2 regions of the Xylophilus rhododendri genome follow, and region 1 is predicted to be linked to the other one. Evidence: riboswitches for the same ligand, from Rfam matches in the RefSeq annotation. Region 1 holds a riboswitch; the other holds the start of a gene.
What was found. Region 1 has a riboswitch for cobalamin ahead of GT347_RS03035 (TonB-dependent receptor domain-containing protein). Riboswitches for the same ligand answer to the same signal wherever they lie in the genome.
Positions count from the first base shown of each region.

Region 2: linked by a shared signal. The riboswitch ahead of GT347_RS26390 (hypothetical protein) and the one ahead of GT347_RS03035 (TonB-dependent receptor domain-containing protein) in region 1 are both predicted to bind cobalamin.

Region 1 covers NZ_CP047650.1:643,793-652,334, forward strand. Annotated here, with positions in the region: gene cobU (bifunctional adenosylcobinamide kinase/adenosylcobinamide-phosphate guanylyltransferase) at 1-491, opposite strand, end outside; gene GT347_RS03030 (cobyrinate a,c-diamide synthase) at 488-1,825, opposite strand; gene GT347_RS03035 (TonB-dependent receptor domain-containing protein) at 1,810-3,636, opposite strand; cobalamin riboswitch at 3,730-3,980, opposite strand; gene GT347_RS03040 (DUF904 domain-containing protein) at 4,057-4,290, shown strand; gene GT347_RS03045 (cell division protein ZapA) at 4,287-4,595, shown strand; RNA gene ssrS (6S RNA) at 4,628-4,808, shown strand; gene GT347_RS03055 (hypothetical protein) at 4,908-5,108, opposite strand; gene GT347_RS03060 (aminoacyl-tRNA deacylase) at 5,301-5,795, shown strand; gene plsY (glycerol-3-phosphate 1-O-acyltransferase PlsY) at 5,831-6,466, shown strand; gene GT347_RS03070 (class II aldolase/adducin family protein) at 6,635-7,453, shown strand; gene GT347_RS03075 (ABC transporter substrate-binding protein) at 7,511-8,542, shown strand, end outside.
Region 2 covers NZ_CP047650.1:5,691,652-5,700,193, forward strand. Annotated here, with positions in the region: gene GT347_RS26360 (helix-turn-helix transcriptional regulator) at 1-7, shown strand, start outside; gene dmeF (CDF family Co(II)/Ni(II) efflux transporter DmeF) at 62-1,039, shown strand; gene GT347_RS26370 (XdhC family protein) at 1,085-2,086, shown strand; gene GT347_RS27320 (hypothetical protein) at 2,200-3,477, shown strand; gene GT347_RS26380 (methyl-accepting chemotaxis protein) at 3,498-5,084, opposite strand; gene GT347_RS26385 (NAD(P)H-quinone oxidoreductase) at 5,195-6,175, opposite strand; cobalamin riboswitch at 6,284-6,530, shown strand; gene GT347_RS26390 (hypothetical protein) at 6,700-7,176, shown strand; gene GT347_RS26395 (DUF2149 domain-containing protein) at 7,173-7,523, shown strand; gene GT347_RS27795 (hypothetical protein) at 7,520-8,107, shown strand; gene cobN (cobaltochelatase subunit CobN) at 8,035-8,542, shown strand, end outside.

The DNA of each region.
Region 1 (8,542 bases):
ACCGCCGCCAGCGCCTGGTTGATGCGGCCCAGCGCGTCCACATAGGCGCGAACCTCGCGGCCCATGGGCACCACGCCCAGGCCGATTTCGTTGGAGACCAGCACGACCGGGCCGGCGGCCTGCGCGACGGCGTCGGCGAGCCGATCCGTCTCCTGCGCGATGCCGGACTCGTCCAGCGGATGGAGGTTGGCGAGCCAGAGGGTGAGGCAGTCGACCACGATCAGCGTGTCGGCCCGGCTGTGCGCGGCGATGGCTTCGGCTAGGGCGCGCGGCGCTTCGACGGTGGCCGCACCGGGCAGGCGTTCGGCCCGGTCGGCGCGATGGCGTTCGATGCGGCTCTGCATCTCTTCATCGCCGCCATGCGCCGTCACCACGAAGCTCGCGCGATGCCCGGCATCGCCCGCCAGCCAGGCCTGCGCCAGCTGCTCGGCACGCCGCGACTTGCCGCTGCGCTGGCCGCCCAGCACCAGCTCGCTGCCCGCCACCCTCATGCGCGCCCGCCCAGCAAGGCGGCGACCGCTTCGGGGCAGGACGCGAACCAGGCGTGGAAGTAGCTCGCCATCACCCCTTCGTGGGCATAGACGGCTTCCCCGCCCTGCCCTGCCGAGCCGCCGTCCGGCCGCGCGGTGCGCGCCACCACCGGCAGCGGCGAGGCCGCGGTCGAGTAGTGGAAGGTATGGCCGCGCAAGGTGCCCGCCGGCAGCGCCAGCTGCTGCGGCCCCAGGGCTGCCAGCCGGCGCTGCATGCGGGTGACGCCCGGCAGCAGGCCCCAGCCGGGATGGCTACGGCCTTCCATGTCGCAGATCTCGTCCATCAAGGCCATCATGCCGCCGCACTCGGCCCAGACCGGCTTGCCGGCGGCGATGTGCGCGGCCAGGCCTTCGCGGCTGGCGGTGGCTTCGGCCAGCTGGCGCGGATACAGCTCGGGATAGCCACCGGGCAGCCAGACGGCGTCGCAGTCGGGCAGCGCCTCGCCGGCCAGCGGCGAGAAGAAGGACAGCTCGGCGCCCATGCCCCGCAGGGTGTCCAGATTGGCCTGGTAGACGAAGGCGAAGGACGCATCCCGCGCGATCGCCACCCGCCGGCCGGCCAGCAGCGCCGGCAGTTCGGATGTGGATGCGGGCGCGGGAAAGTCCACCGCCCAGCGCTCCAGCGGCAGCGCCGCCAGGGGCGTGGCGGCCAGGGCGTCGGCGGCCGCGTCGATGCGGGCCAGGGCCTCGCTCGCCGGCAGGTCGGCCGACAGGCCCAGGTGGCGTTCGCGCAGGGCCCAGTCGGCGCTGCGCGGCAGCGAGCCCAGCCAGTCGTCGGCATCCCGCAGGCCGGCCTTGAGCATGTCGCCATGGCGCAGGCTGGCGACCTGGTTGGCCAGTACCCCCGCCCAGGGCAGGCCTGGCCGGTAGTGGCGCAGGCCGTAGGCCAGCGCGCCGAAGGTGCCGGCCATCTTGCCGGCATCGACCACCGCCACCACCGGCACGCCGAAGCGTTCGGCCAGGTCGGCGGCGCTGGGCTGGCCGTCGAAGAGGCCCATGGCGCCTTCGATGACGATCAGGTCGTTTTCCTGCGCGGCCGCATGCAGCATGGCGGCGCAGCCCTGCTCGCCGACCATCCACAGGTCGAGCGCATGAACCGGTGCGCCGGTGGCGGCTTCGAGCCAGTAGGGATCGAGGAAGTCCGGCCCCACCTTGAAGGCGCGCACGCGGCGCCCGGCGCGGGTGTGCAGGCGCGCCAGGGCCGCGGCCACGGTGGTCTTGCCCTGGCCGGAAGCCGGGGCCGCCACCAGGAGCGCGGGGCAGCGGGCAGAGAGCTCGTTTATTGCGGCGCCCATTTCACGCCCACGTACAGCACACGACCGGGCGTGGCGTAGGTATTGGCCAGCTGGTAGGACTTGTCGGCGAGGTTGTCGATGCGTGCGACCAGGCTGTAGTCGCGGGCGATGCGGGTGCTGGCATAGAGGTTGAACAGCGTGTAGCCGCCCAGGCGCGTGGTGTTGGCCGCATTGTCCCAGCGATGGGCGGATGTCTGCATTTCCGCGCCGGCGTCGATGTCGCCGAAGCGGGTATCTGCGCCCAGCACCGCATGCTGCTTCGCTCGGCGCGCCAGTTGCTTGCCGGTGTCCTCGTCCTTGGGGTCCTGCAGGTCCAGCGAGCCGCGCAGCGAGAAACCGGCGATCTTCTGGCTGCCGGCGAAGGTCACACCCGAGTACTCGGCATGCGCGGTGTTGCGGTAGCAGCCCAGGGTGGAGCCGCAGCCGCCGGCGGCGCCGAAGGTGATCAGGTTCTCGACCTTGTTGCGGTAGACGGTGACGCTGGCCTCGCTCGCACCCTGCGACCAGCGCAGCGCGGCCTCGGCATTGCGCGAGGTCTCGGGCTGCAGCGTGCCCAGGCCGTAGATCGAGAAGCGCTGGTAGAGCGTGGGCGCGCGGAAGGCGGTGCCGATGGACGCGGTGGCGCGCCAGTTGGCGTTGAAGGCGTAGCCGTAGGCGGCGCTGCCGGTGTCCTTGCCGCCGAACTCGCTGTCCTGGTCATGGCGGGCATGCAGCTGCAGGGTGTGCGGGCCCTGCTTGAAGGCATAGCCCAGGGCCAGGCCGTTCTGCGAGCGGTCGCGGTCGATCGGGGCGTTCTGCAGGTTGTCTTCCCGGCGTTCCAGCGCGGCGGTGAAGCGATGCGGGCCGAAGGTGAACTCGTTCTGGAACAGGTAGTTGTGCAGCTCGGTCTTGGTCAGGTAGTAGCTGGGCTGCGTCTCGTAGCGGCTGCGCGAGGCGGTGGCCTGCAGCGTGGCCTTCCAGAAGTCGGTCCACTGGCCGGTGTAGGTGAGGCCTGCGGTGCGCAGCTGGTGGAAGTTGGTGTCGTTGCTGCGCAGCGTGCTGTCGTACTGCGAGTCCATGTCGTTGGCCAGGAAACTCGCGTCGAGGCGGTTGCGGGCGTCGATCTTGAAGCCCAGGCGCGCGTTGGCGGAGCTGCTGCGGTAGCCGTCCTTGTCCGGGTTCTGCGTGGGCAGCGGGCGGGCGTTGAAGCCGGTGCTGATCTCGCGGGCCGCGCCGATGGAGTAGTCGAAGGCGTTGTCGGTGCCGAAAGCGCCGCTGGCGCCGGCCTCGATCTTCTTGGTGCCATGGGTGCCCGCGCCCACGCCCACATAGGGGTGGAAGCCGGCCTCGCCCTTCTTCGTGAACAGCTGGATCACGCCGCCGATGGCGTCGGAGCCATACACGGCGGCCGCCGGGCCGCGCAGCACTTCGATGCGCTCGATCTGGGACAGGGGGATCTGCTCCCAGATCACGCCGCCGGTCGATTGCGAATCGATGCGCACGCCGTCGAGGTAGACCGCGGTGAAGCGCGACTCGGCGCCGCGCAGGTACACGCTGGTGTTGTTGCCGGGGCCGCCGTTGCGGCTGATCTCGATGCCGGGCAGGCGCGCGAGAACGTCGGCCACGCCGACCGCGCCGCTGCGTTCGATGGTTTCGCGGTCGACCACCGAGACGTCGGACAACACGTCCGAGATCGGCTGCTCGGTGCGGTCGGCGGTGACCACGGTTTCCTTCAGCGATGCGGCCGAGGACTGGGCCAGCGCGGCGGACGCCAGGGCGAGTGTGGACAGGCAGGCAACGGCCTGCGCCACCAGGGAGAGACGGATTTTCATGAGAGACGACGGACAGTGAGGGCGGCCCTGGCCGGCTTCCCCGCCGGCTCTGGGCTCGATCGGCCCTTGCGGACGCGCCACTCGGGCAACGTCTGCAGGACCACGTCGTTGGCCGGTATCCGGGCTGGGTGGAACCCGTGTGTCTCGCCTTCCCAGATGCCTTGCTTGCATCCAGTGGCCATGAGGGCACACGCGAGTCCGCGATAACGCTGCGGACTCTTTCCACCGACCGTTGCGGGGGCAGCGCAGGTCGGGCATGTCCGTCGGCGGACAGCCCTCCTGCTTCCCGTTGAACTGCGCTGCCGAGAACCGGCGGCGCGAGCACCAACGGCGGCGATTCTATGCGACCCCGCCACAGGGACTAAGCGCCCACCCGGCGATCTTTCGGACGCATGTTTCAAAACCCTACAATCATGGGCCATGGCCCAATCCTCCGTCCCCCTTGAGCAAGTCGCCGAGCGCGTAGAACGATTGCTGTTGCGCCATGCCGAGCTGCGCCGCACCAATGCCCTGCTGGCCGAGCAGGTCGCCAGCCTCACCCGCGAGCGCGACGCCCTGCAGGTGCGCCTGCATGCCGCGCGGGTGCGGGTGGATGCGGTGCTGGAGCGCCTGCCGCTGGCGCTCGACAGCGAAACCGATGGAGGCCGCGCATGAAACAGATCGAAGTGCAGATCCTCGGCCAGGGCTACCTGCTGGGCTGCCCCGACGGCGGCGAGACCCGCCTGCGCGAGGCCGCCGAGAAGGTCAACCTGGCCATGACGCGTATCCGCGACGCCGGCAAGATCCGCGCGCGCGACCGCATCGCCGTGCTGGCCGCGCTGAACCTGGCCTTCGACGCGGCCGAGCGCCCTGCCCCCGCGCCCGCCACGCCCGGCGACCCGGAATCCGACGCCGCGCTCTGGACCAGCCTGCTGCGCCGCCTCGACGATGCCCTGGCCGAAGACGGACGGCTTCTGTAACGCCGCTGCCTTCGTGTGGCCGTACAATACAAACGTGTCTGCGGCGCACGCCGGGTCTTATATTTCCTTGAACCAATGCTCCCTGAGCAAGGGCTAGGTACATTGCCAGGCAAGCGTGATCGTCTCGCGTCAGACGAACCCAATGCCTGGCTGCCCTGGCCCACCTGAACCCCCGGTTCAGGATGAGGGCTCGGTGGCGACTGCAGACACCTCGTACATCCGGCCAAATGGCTGCCCCCGCGGCAGCCATTTTGCTTTGGGCATGAAAAAGCCCGCGGCTCGGCGGGCTCATGGCGGTGCAGCTCAGGCGTTTCAGCTGCTCAAGGAGCCCAGGCCATAGTTCATCGCAGCGGTGGCCACCACCAGGCAGGCCATCGCCAGCCATGCACCGGAACAGGCGAGCAGCAGGCCGGACCGAGCCTGGGAAGGCAGGCGGTCCGCCATCAACAGTCCCAGGCCGGGCAGCAGCGTGACGAGGACGAAGATCCAGACAAGGGTGGAGGAATCGGGCATGTCGCGCTCGGTTGGAGAATGGAAGCCCAAGTGAGCAGGCCTATCTGCCTGAAACTCTATGTGTCAGCCTGGGGTTTACGTGTAGGACGCAATCCCCTAATTCCGTCATGGACTCGTGCCCATGCGGGCATTTTTGGCGCTTCGTCCATTTCCCGCGCAGTAGCATCGCGTCCGCCCCAGAAGCAACGAGCCATGGCCAAGAAGCAGCCGCATATCAGCGAAACCCCCGCCACCCAGGTCCTCCGGCAGGAACGGGTCGAGTTCACCGAACACCCCTACGAATACCTGGAACACGGCGGCGCCCAGCACAGCGCGGCGGTGCTGGGCATGGACCCGTTCACTGTCGTCAAGACCCTGGTCATGCAGGACCAGGATGCCAAACCCCTGCTGGTGCTGATGCACGGCAACCGCACCGTCTCCACCAAGAACCTGGCGCGCCAGATCGGCGCCAAGTCGGTCGAGCCCTGCAAGCCCGAGGTGGCCCACCGGCACAGCGGCTACCTGGTCGGCGGCACCTCGCCCTTCGGCACCAGACGCGAGATGCGGGTGTTCATCGAATCGAGCATCCTGGAGCTGCCGCGCATCTGCATCAACGGCGGCCGGCGCGGCTATCTGGTGGGGCTGGATCCGCAGGTCTGCGTGCGCCTGCTGGGGGCGAAACCGGTGCAATGCGCGCTGGCAGAATAGCCGCGCCCCTCGGCCTTCACCAGAACAACGATCCCATGTCCCCCACCTTGCTCACCGTGCTCTGCACCCTCGCGGCCTACCTGATCGGCTCCCTGTCCTTCGCGGTGCTGGTCAGCCGCTCCATGGGCCTGGCCGATCCGCGCAGCTACGGCAGCGGCAATCCGGGTGCGACCAATGTGCTGCGCTCGGGCAGCAAGAAGGCCGCCATCGCCACGCTGCTGCTGGATGCGGCCAAGGGCTGGCTGCCGGTCTTCCTGGTGCGGGTGTTCGGCCCGGCCCATGGGCTGGACGACACCGCGGTCGCGCTCGCAGGGCTGGCCGCCTTTCTCGGCCACCTCTATCCGGTGTTCTTCCGCTTCCAGGGCGGCAAGGGCGTGGCCACCGCTGCCGGCGTGCTGCTGGGCATCGCACCGCTGCTGGGGCTGGCCACGCTGCTGACCTGGATCATCGTGGCTGGGTTCTTCCGCTACTCCTCGCTGGCGGCGCTGGTGGCCGCCGTGTTCGCGCCCTTCTATCTGGTGCTGGGCGGCGGCATCGCCTGGCCGCGCTCGACGGCGCTGGTGGCGGCGACGGTGGTGATGGCGGCCCTGCTGGTCTGGCGCCACCGCCTCAACATCCAGCGCCTGCTGGCCGGCCAGGAGTCGCGCCTGGGCAGCAAGAAGAAGCGCTGAGCCCGTCGCCTTTTTGGTGCGCCTGGCGCCCCAAGATCAGGCGATTTCTCCGACAAAGCCGGGTTTTTCCTCAACAGGAACCGGGCACGTTCCATGCGTAATGTCATCTGTCGACAGCTGACAGAACCCTGCCGCAGTAGAAAAAGCCTGCCGCAAACGGAGAAACGCATGGAACGCACAGCCATCTCGGGCGCAGTCCCGATCCGCCGCACCACCGGCTTCCTGCCCGGCATCTCCGAAGCCGAGCGCCGGGTGCGCGAGGAACTCGCCGCCTGCTACCGCCTGGTCGCCCACTTCGGCATGGACGACGGCATCTACACCCACATCTCGGCGCGTGTTCCCGGCCGGCACGACCAGTTCCTGATCAACCCCTTCGGCGTGCTGTTCCGCGACATCACCGCCTCCTCGCTGGTGAAGATCGACCTCGACGGCAACATCGTCGAGCCCAGCGACTACGACGTGAACCCCGCCGGCTTCACCATCCACAGCGCCGTGCACGCCGCCCGCCACGACGCGGCCTGCGTGCTGCACACCCACACCGTGGCCGGCGTGGCGGTGGCCTCGATGACCGGCGGGCTGCAGCCCTGCAACCAGTGGGCGCTGCAGTTCTACAACCGCGTCGTCTATCACAGCTACGAGGGCATCGCCCTCAACCACGAGGAGCGCGAGCGCCTGGTGGCCGATCTGGGCCCCACCGCCCGCACCATGATCCTGCGCAACCACGGCCTGCTGACGGCCGGCCGCAGCGTCGCCGAGGCCTTCATCCTCATGCACAACCTGGAGCGCGCCTGCAAGGTGCAGGTGGCCCTGCAGAGCACCGGCCAGGCGATCCACCCGGTGCCGCACGAGGTCTGCGAACTCACCGCCCGCCAGTACGAGAGCGGCGACACCAACCGCCTGCCCGACGCACCCGATCCCTACACCCGCGAGTGGCGCGCCCTGCTGCAGCGGCTCGAACCCGCCTCCACCGCCTCCTACCGTTCCTGAGATTTCCCCCTCCGTCGCATCGCCAGTCCATCCCACAGAAAAGGATCGTTCTTCATCATGAAACGTCGCCACCTGCTCCAAGCTGCTCCCGCCGCCGCCTTCGGCCTGTCGATCGCCGGCGTGCCGCTGCACTCCCTGGCGCAAACCAGGAAGGGCACGATCAACGTGCTGGTGCAGCCCGAGCCGCCCGGACTGATGATGGGCATCGTGCAGAACGGCCCCACGCAGCTGATCGCCGGCAACATCTACGAAGGCCTGCTGCGCTACGACGAGAACCTCAAGCCCATGCCCCAGCTGGCCACGTCCTGGACGGTCAGCCCCGACGCCAAGGTCTACACCTTCAAGCTGAAGCCCGGCGTGAAGTGGCATGACGGCAAGCCCTTCACCTCGGCCGACGTGGTCTTCTCCTGCGACGTCTTCCTGCGCAAGATGCACGCACGTTTCCGCGCCAGCCTGGCCCAGGTGGAATCGATCAAGGCGCTGGATCCGCTGACGGTGCAGTTCACCCTCAAGCAGCCCTTCGGCCCCTTCCTCGGCATCTTCGAGAACGGCACCATGCCCATGGTCCCGCAGCACATCTACGAAGGCACCGACTTCGCCACCAACCCGGCCAACAACACGCCCATCGGCACCGGCCCGCTCAAGTTCAAGGAATGGAACAAGGGCAGCTACATCCAGCTGGTCGCCAACGAGCAATACCACCAGCCCGGCGTGCCGGGCGTGGAGAACGTGTACTTCCACGTGATCCCCGACGGCGCTGCGCGTGCCGCCGCCTTCGAGTCCGGCAAGATCGACATCGCACCCGGCGGCACCGTCGAATACTTCGACGTGGATCGCCTGTCGAAACTGCCCGGCACCGCCGTCACCACCAAGGGCTGGGAGTTCTTCTCGCCGCAGTCGTGGCTGTGGATCAACAACCGCAAGGCACCGATGGACACGGTCAAGTTCCGCCAGGCCATCTGGACCGCCATCGACCGCGAGGCCATGGCCAAGATCGCCTGGTACGGCTTCGCCAAGCCCGCCACCGGCCCGTTCAACAGCCACATCGCCTTCGCCAGCACCGATGTGCCGAAGTATCCGAAGGACACC
Region 2 (8,542 bases), 810 kb from region 1:
GCCCTAGCCGTCACGGCCGATGGGCATACTTGGCCGGGCATTCACAGCCAGGAACGTTCCCATGCAGACACAAACGGCGGCCCAGGACTGGCGCCACTCCCACGTTTTCCACGAAGGCAATCCCCTGGCCAAGCGCAACACCGCCTGGGCCGTGGCCCTGACCGCCGCCATGATGGTGGTGGAGATCGCGGGCGGCTGGGTCTTCAATTCCATGGCGCTGCTGGCCGACGGCTGGCACATGAGTTCCCACGCGCTGGCGCTGGGCCTGGCGGTGGCGGCCTATGCGGCGGCGCGGCGGCTGCAGGGCGACAGCCGCTTCGCCTTCGGCACCTGGAAGATCGAGGTGCTGGGCGGCTACACCAGCGCCATCCTGCTGCTGATGGTGGGCGCGCTGATGCTGTTCCAGTCGGTCGAGCGGCTGATCGCGCCGAGCCCGGTGCACTACGACCAGGCCATCGCCATCGCGGTGGTCGGCCTGGCGGTGAACTTGGTCTGCGCCTGGCTGCTGCGCGACGGGCACCAGCACCACCACCACCACCACCACCATGGGCATGATCACCACCACCACGACCATCACGCGCACGGCCACGATCATGGCCATGCCAATGGCCATGAAGACCTGAACCTGCGTGCCGCCTACCTGCATGTGGTGGCCGACGCCGCCACTTCGGTGCTGGCCATCGTCGCCCTGGTCGCCGGCAAGTTCTGGGGCTGGGTGTGGATGGACCCGCTGATGGGCATTCTGGGCGCCGGCCTGGTGGCGGTCTGGGCCTTCGGCCTGTTGCGCCAGACGGGCCGGGTGCTGCTGGACGCCGAGATGGACGCCCCGGTGGTCGAGGAGATCCGCGAGGTGATCGCCGCCAGCCCGATCCCCGCCACCATCTGCGACCTGCATGTCTGGCGGGTGGGCTCGGGCAAGTTCGCCTGCATCGTCTCGCTGGCCACGGAGCAGGCGGTGGAGCCGGATTACTTCAAGCGGCAGCTGCGCGTCCACGAGGAACTGGTGCATATTTCGGTGGAGATCAACCGCCTGGCGTGACGAACGGAAACGCCTGTACCGCCGCGCCACGCGCACCATAGGACGATGGACAAGATCGACATCACCGTACTCAAGGCATTGCGCGACTGGCGCAAGGCCGGCCGCCACGCCTTGCTGGCCACCGTGGTGCGCACCTGGGGCTCCTCGCCGCGCCCGGTGGGCTCCACCCTGGCCTTGCGGGAGGACGGGGCGGTGGTCGGCTCGGTCTCCGGCGGCTGCATCGAGGACGACCTGATCGCCCGCCACGCCCACGGCGATTTCAGCGGCTCGCCCGAGCTGCTGCGCTACGGCATCGATGCCGACGAGGCCCACCGCTTCGGCCTGCCCTGCGGCGGCACGCTGGAGCTGATGCTGGAATTCGACCCCGACCCCGCCGGCCTTTCGGAGCTGGTGGAGGCGCTGGATGCCGGCAAGCTGATGCGCCGCCGGGTGGCGCTGGGCGATGGCGGCGTGAGCCTGGCGGAGACGGCGCGGCCGGAGGCGCTGAGCCTGGACGGCCAGGCGCTGAGCGCCACCTTCGGACCGGGCTTTCGCATGCTGCTGATCGGCGCCGGCGCCCTGTCGGAATACCTGGCGACCATGGCGCAGTTCAGCGGCTTCGCCGTCACCGTCTGCGATCCGCGCACCGAATACAGCGGCCACTGGTCGGTACCCGGCGTGAAGATGGCCGAGGGCATGCCGGACGACGCGGTGCTCGCCTTCCATCCCGACCGCCGCAGCTGCGTGATCGCGCTGACCCACGACCCCAAGCTGGACGACCTGGCCCTGCTCGAAGCCCTGCAGAGCGAGGCCTTCTACGTGGGCGCCATCGGCTCGCGGCGCAACAACGCCGCGCGCCGCGAGCGCCTGGCGCAGCATTTCGACATACCGGCCGAGGCGCTGGCGCGCCTGCGCGGGCCGATCGGCCTGTACATCGGCAGCAAGACGCCGCCCGAGATCGCGGTGAGTGTGATGGCCGAGGTGCTGGCGGTGAAGAACGGCGTGGCCCTGCCGGCCGAGATGGCCGTGGCGGTGGGCAAGGAAAAGGCTCCGGCGCTGGCCGCCTGAGGCGGCCTTCGGCTTTCGCGCCGCACAGGCGTTTTGCCGCAGCGCCGGCAGCAGGGGCGAGCCCACCATCGGCTCCCTCTCTTGTTCTGCGCCGGCCCGCCGGCCCTTGAAAAATGCGAATCGACAAGCTGGTGCAGGGTGTCGTGCAGGGCATTGCCCTGCTGGCCGTGGTCAACCGGGCCCAGGACCTGCCGCCGGCCCGCATGATGGGCCGGCCCATCGGCGACCGCCAGGCCGCGAACCGGCACGAGGTGCTGGATGTGCTCGACGGGCTGGGCCATTTCCCGATCACCTCCGATGCGTACGGGGCATTCGGCCCGCCCACTCCCGCGTCCGCGCGTGGCGATGCGGCCGGCGCCGATGACAGCGTGGACTATTACTCGGACGAGGACAGCGAGTCCGAGGCCGGCGACATGCAGATCATCCGCATCAGGGAACCCGCGAGCACCCCCGTTCCCAGGACCTTTCGGCAGCGCACGGTCCAGCCCGACCTGCACCGGGCATCGTTCTATCAGCTGACGGACCTGCACATGGCCGTCCACAACTACTTCCAGCGCCTGGTGCGCACCGATTTCGCGCTGCCGATCGGCCATCCCTTCGCCGACCATGTGCTGGAGCGATACGTCAAATTCCGACGCACGCGCATCTCGGATATCGACCGGCAGATCGGCGTGCTGCGAAGCCAGATGGAGGGCACCGAGCGCGAGCGGGGGCGCCTGGAAATCTCGGGTCCGTCCAGCGCGTCGGAGCAGGCGATTTGGCTCGACCGCATCGAGCGCCTGCAGCTGCAGATCAGCGGCCTGACCATGGACCGCGAGCTGATCGAGGAGGGCATACGCAACGCGACGGCCGTCTTCGGCCGGGCCAAGGCCTTCTGCATCAGCCTGCAGCAGATCGTTCGCGCCCAGGTGGCCAAGCGGCCTGAAGCGTGGGCGCCCTACATCTACCAGGCGGCCAAAGGCGTGCTCGATCAGGCCTATGCCTCGCTGTTCTCGGATCGCCAGGACGGCGCCATGGTGGAGGATTTCCTGAACATCGGCGGCTATGTGCGTGACGAGGTGGAGCGGCTGCTGCCGGCGTCTTTGGCCGAGTCGACGACCGACAGCAGCACGACGAGCACCACGACCACCGAGGCGCCGACCACCACGATGTCGACCACATCGACCGCATCGACCACATCGACCACGACGCCAACCGTCACGTCCACGACCACGACCAGGAGGCCGGGAACGACCACCCGCCGCCGCCCCGGCACGCTCAGGACCACGCCCAGGACCACGCCCAGGCGGCGGGCCACCGCACGTGCCACGACGGCGAAAGCCAAGAAGGCCAAGGGCGGCTTCTTCAGCTCCTTCGAGCTGCCGCGCTTCAACATGATGCCGCCCGGCTGAGCCGGGCCGGGCCTGGCCGCTCAGCCCGCGTAGGGCAGCGCCGCGCCGTGCGAGTCCGGCAGGCGGAAGGTCCCCACCAGCGTCGAGAGCTGCTGCGCCTGGGCGCGCAGGCCTTCGGCGGCGGCGGAAGACTGCTCCACCAGCGCCGCGTTCTGCTGCGTCATCTGGTCGAGATGGGTGACGGCCTCGCTCACCTGGCCCAGGCCGGTGCTCTGCTCGCTGGTGGCCACCGAGATCTCGTTGATGATGGCCGTCACCCGCGCCACCGAGCCCACGATCTCGCCCATGGTCACGCCCGCGGCCTGCGCCAGTCCGGCGCCTTCCTGCACCTGGCGCACGCTGTCGGCGATCAGCCCGCCGATCTCCTTGGCGGCGGTGGCGCTGCGCTGCGCCAGATGGCGCACTTCCGAGGCCACGACGGCGAAGCCCCGGCCCTGTTCGCCGGCCCGCGCGGCTTCCACCGCGGCGTTGAGCGCCAGGATGTTGGTCTGGAAGGCGATGCTGTCGATCACGCCGGTGATGTCCGAGATGCGGCGCGAGGACTGGGCGATGCCCTCCATGGTGGCGACCACCTTGGCCACCGCGTCGCGGCCGCTGCCGGCGATGCCGCCGGCGGTGTCGGCCAGGCCGCTGGCCTGGCGGGCCGCGTCGGCGGTCTGGCGCACGGTGGCCAGCAGCTCTTCCATGCTGGCGGCGACTTCCTCCAGGTTGGAGGCGGTCTGCTCGGTGCGCGCGGCCAGGTCGTTGTTGCCGGCGGCGATCTCCGAGCTGGCCGAGGCCACGCTGGTGGCGGCGTTGCGCAGGTCACCCACCAGGCCGACCAGGCGCGCCTGCATGCCGCCCAGGCCGGTGAGCATGGCCTGCATCTCATCGCGGCTGTCGGCGCGCGGGGCCGGCAGGCGGGTGCTGAGGTCGCCGTCGGCGATGCTGCCGGCCACCCGCGAGGCGGAGGACAGCGGCTGCAGGATGGAGCGCGCCAGCAGCCAGGCACCGAGCACGCTGGCCAGCATGCCGAGCACCGTGCCGGCGATCAGCAAGCCGATGCCGGTGCTGGCGCTGTGTTGCGCTTCTTCGCGGGCGTCGGCCACCAGCTGGCGCTGGTGTTCGGCCAGGTCTTCCACCGATTTGGCATAGGCGTCCGCCGCGGGGCGCAGGGTGCTGCCCACGGCGTCCGGCGGCAGGGTCTCGCCGTCCTTGCGGCGCTTGACCAGGCCGTCGCGCACCTTGCGGAACTGGTTGCCGGCGGTATCGACGGCGTCGAACAGGCGTTTGGATTTCTCGTCGGTGGCCAGCTCGTCCAGGCGCTTGCGGACTTTTTCCGAGCGCGCCGAGGTGGCCTTGCGGTCGGCATCGATGCGGGCCACATAGGCCGGGCTGGCGTCGGTCTCCAGCAGGGTTTCGGCGCGGGCGGCGCTGATCACCACGATGGCCTGCAGCTCACGCGCCAGCAGGGCGCGCTCGGCCGAGGGGCCGCCCAGGTCGTCGGCCAGGCTTTCCAGCTCCGTCAGCCGCCACACGCCAATGGCCGAGGCCAGCGCCATCACCAGGCAGACCAGTCCGAATGCCACCGCCAGCCGCGGCGCGAGCCTTGCACGAGAGAGAAACATCGATCGACTTCCGTTGGATACAGGCGCGCCCGTCTGCCGGGATGCAGGTTCAGCGCTTCCTGTCAGGGTTATCGGCAGGCCGGCGCAAGAATTGAGCCGGCCGCACCGATTCAGGGCAAAAGCATGATCTTGCCCACGTTCAGGCCGGATTCCATGCGCCGGTGCGCCTCGGCGGCCTGGGCCAGCGGGTAGCGGCTGTCGATCACCGGCTTGAGCCGGCCATCGGCGAAATGGCCCAGCCAGGCCTCGGCGAAACGCCGGGTCATGGCCTGCTTGACCTCGGCGGTGCGGGATTTCATCACCGTGCCCATGATCTGCAGGTGGCGGAACAGCACCCGGTCCAGCGGCAGCGCAGCGCCCGCCGCGCCGCCCATCAGCCCCACCTGCACCAGCCGGCCGCCGGTGGCCAGCGCGCGTACGTTGCGCTCCAGGTAGGGGGCGCCGATGAAGTCGATCACCACGTCCACGCCGGCATCGCCGGTCTCGGCCTGCAGCACCTCGGCGAAATCCTGGCTGCGGTGGTCGATGAGCACGTCGGCGCCCAACTGGCGCACCTCCTCGTGCTTGGCGGCGCCGGCCGTGGCGAAGACCTTGGCGCCGACGGCGTGCGCCAGCTGCACCGCCGCCGAGCCCACGCCGCCGGCCGCGGCATGGATCAGCACCTTCTCGCCCGGCTGCAGCCGGCCCAGGTGCACCAGGGCTTCATGGGCGGTGACGAAGACTTCCGGGATGGCGCCGGCCTCGACGATGTCCATGCCCTCGGGCACCCGCATCGCCATGCGCCAGTCGAAGCGGGCCAGCTCGGCATAGGAGCCGCCGCCGACGATGCCCATCACCCGGTCGCCGATGGCGAAACCGCGCACTTCCGAGCCCATGGCGACGACCTCGCCGGCGATCTCCAGGCCCATCAGGCTGGAATCGCCGAAATCGGCGCGGCCGTAGGCGCCGCGGCGCTGGTTGAGGTCGGCGCGGTTGACGCCTGCCGCGCGGTTGCGCACCAGCAGGTCGTGGGGGCGTACTTCCGGGTCGGGCACTTGGGTGAGTTGCAGGACATCGGCTTCGCCGAAGGAGTCGAGGGTGATGGCTTTCATGGGGGCGGATCCTCGCATGGGCGGGCAGGGCGCCGCGCCGGGCACGCCGGATGCCCTGTGCTCTGAGGACGGGGCTGGCGTTTCGTCACGGGCATCTGAAGACGCGTAATAGAATGTCACGAGTTGGTGCTCGTGGTCCTGTCCTGGACCGCAGTTCAACGGGAAGCAGGAGGGCCGTCCGACACCGGAGCCCGACCTGCGCTGCCCCCGCAACGGTCGGCGGAAGAAGCCACGCGGCGCATCGCTGCCGCGGCTTCAGCATCCCTCTCACAGCCACTGGGCGCTTCGGCGCCTGGGAAGGCGGGGGATGCCGTTTCCGCCCAGCCCGGATACCGGCCAATGAAGAGGCCGCCGCTTCGACAAGAAGCGGCGGCCGTTGATGTCCAGACCCGGCGGGGATGCCGGGGCAGGGCGACCGAGAGACCTTCCTTCGCTGACCCATCCGCCCTTCAGGCCGGGTCGCGCTCGTCCGTCGCCGGTCCGCTTTGTCCCGTTTGCCAATTCCCGCCACCCAAGGAATTCGCATGCTGGAAGAAGGTTTTTCACACGTCGCCCAATCGCTGCTGACACCGGTGCTGCTGCTGGTCGGCCTGGGGTTTCTCTATGCCCTGTGGCTGGCCGGCGCGACGCTGGTCGAGGCCTTGCAGCGCTGGCGCCAGCCCGGCTACCGCGCCTTGCGCGCAGTGCCCGAAGCCTCGATGGACGAGCTGGAGATGGCCGTGCTGCGCCAGATCGAGCCGGTGCGCCTGCTGAGCCGCCTGGCGCCGATGCTGGGCCTGATCGCCACCATGGTGCCCCTGGGCCCCGCGCTGCAGAGCGTGGCGGCGGGGCAGGGGCAGCAGGCGCTGTCGGTGTTCAGCGGCGCCTTTGCCGGCGTGGTGCTGGCGCTGGCGGCGGCTTCGATCGGGCTGGTGGTGTATTCGGTGCGCCGGCGCTGGCTGCTGGCCGAGCTGTTCGCGATCCGCAAGGCGCGCGGGCTGTCCGACGGAGTCCAGGCATGAGCAAGGCCACGCTGCAGGTCCTGCACGAGGACGACGACGATCCGATGCTCTCGGCCGTCAACCTGGTCGATGTGTTCTTGGTGCTGGTGGTGGCGCTGATGACGGCTGTCGCCGCGCAGAAGCAGAGCGCCGTGCCCGAGGGCGCGACGGTGGTGCGCAATGCCGGCCAACCGGACATGGAGATCGTCGTGCGCGAGAAAGGCAAGGACGTGCGTTTCAAGGGCTCCGGCAGCGCCAGCGCGGGGCAGGGCGTGCGGGCCGGCGTGGCCTACACGCTGGAGGACGGGACCATGGTCTACATCCCCGAGGACAAGGCAGCGCCCGCCGCGGCCGCGCCGGCCAAATGAGGATCGCCGCCTGGTGCCGGCGCCTGATGCTGTCGGCGGCCTTGCTGGCCGCGCCCGCCTGGGCGGCCGACAGCCTGTTGTGGATCACCGCCGATGTGACGACCGCCGCGCGCACCGCCATGGTCGAGCGCCTGGGCGCGCGCAGCGGCTTCGCGGTGCGCCATCTCGAATACCCCATCGCCGGCAGCGCGAGACTGAGCGATGCGGAATCCGCCACCCTGCGCGGCGCCTGCGAGGGTGCGGCCCTGGTCTGGATCGATGCCCGCCATCCCTCCATCGAGGCCCGGCTGCGCGGCCTGCTGCAGCAGGTGCCCGGCTGCGAGCGGCCGGCGCCGCGCACCGTCTGGGTCACGGCCACCGGCCCGGCCGAGGCCATGGACATGGCCGCCTACCTGCGTGCCGGCGGCGAACGCAACCTCGGCCCCGCGCTGGCCCTGGCCCGTGCTGCCGTCGATGGCAGCGGGCCCCCAAGCTGCCGCCGCCCGCGCCTTGGCCCACGCAGGGCCTGTACCTGCCGGATGCGCCGGGCACTTTCGCCGATGCCGCCGCGCTGGCGCGCTGGCAACAGGCCCAGGCCGAACTGAAGGATCTGCCCGCGGTCGCGGTGCTGGTGCACCGTTATCACTTCATCGACGGCAGCACCGACTGGCTCGACAGCTGGCTGCGCGGCTTCCGCCGCCAGGGCCTGCTGGCCTATGCGGTGTTCTCGCCGGCCACCAGCGCGGCCGAGCTGCAGTCGCTGCTGGAACTGCCCGCCACCCACCGGCCGCATCCGCGTGCGCTGGTGCTGCACCAGCTGCTGCCGCGCGGCGCGGAGCTGCAGCCGCTGCTGGAGCGCTGGGGCACACCGCTGCTGGCCACCCAGCCCTATCGCAACGGCGATGTGGCCGCCTGGCAGGCCGATGCGGTGGGACTGGGCAGCAGCGACGTGCCTTTCTACCTGGCGCAGCCGGAGGGCGCGGGTGCCATCGACCCGGTGCTGGTCACGGCCCAGGCCGCGGGCGGTGCAGGTACGGCGC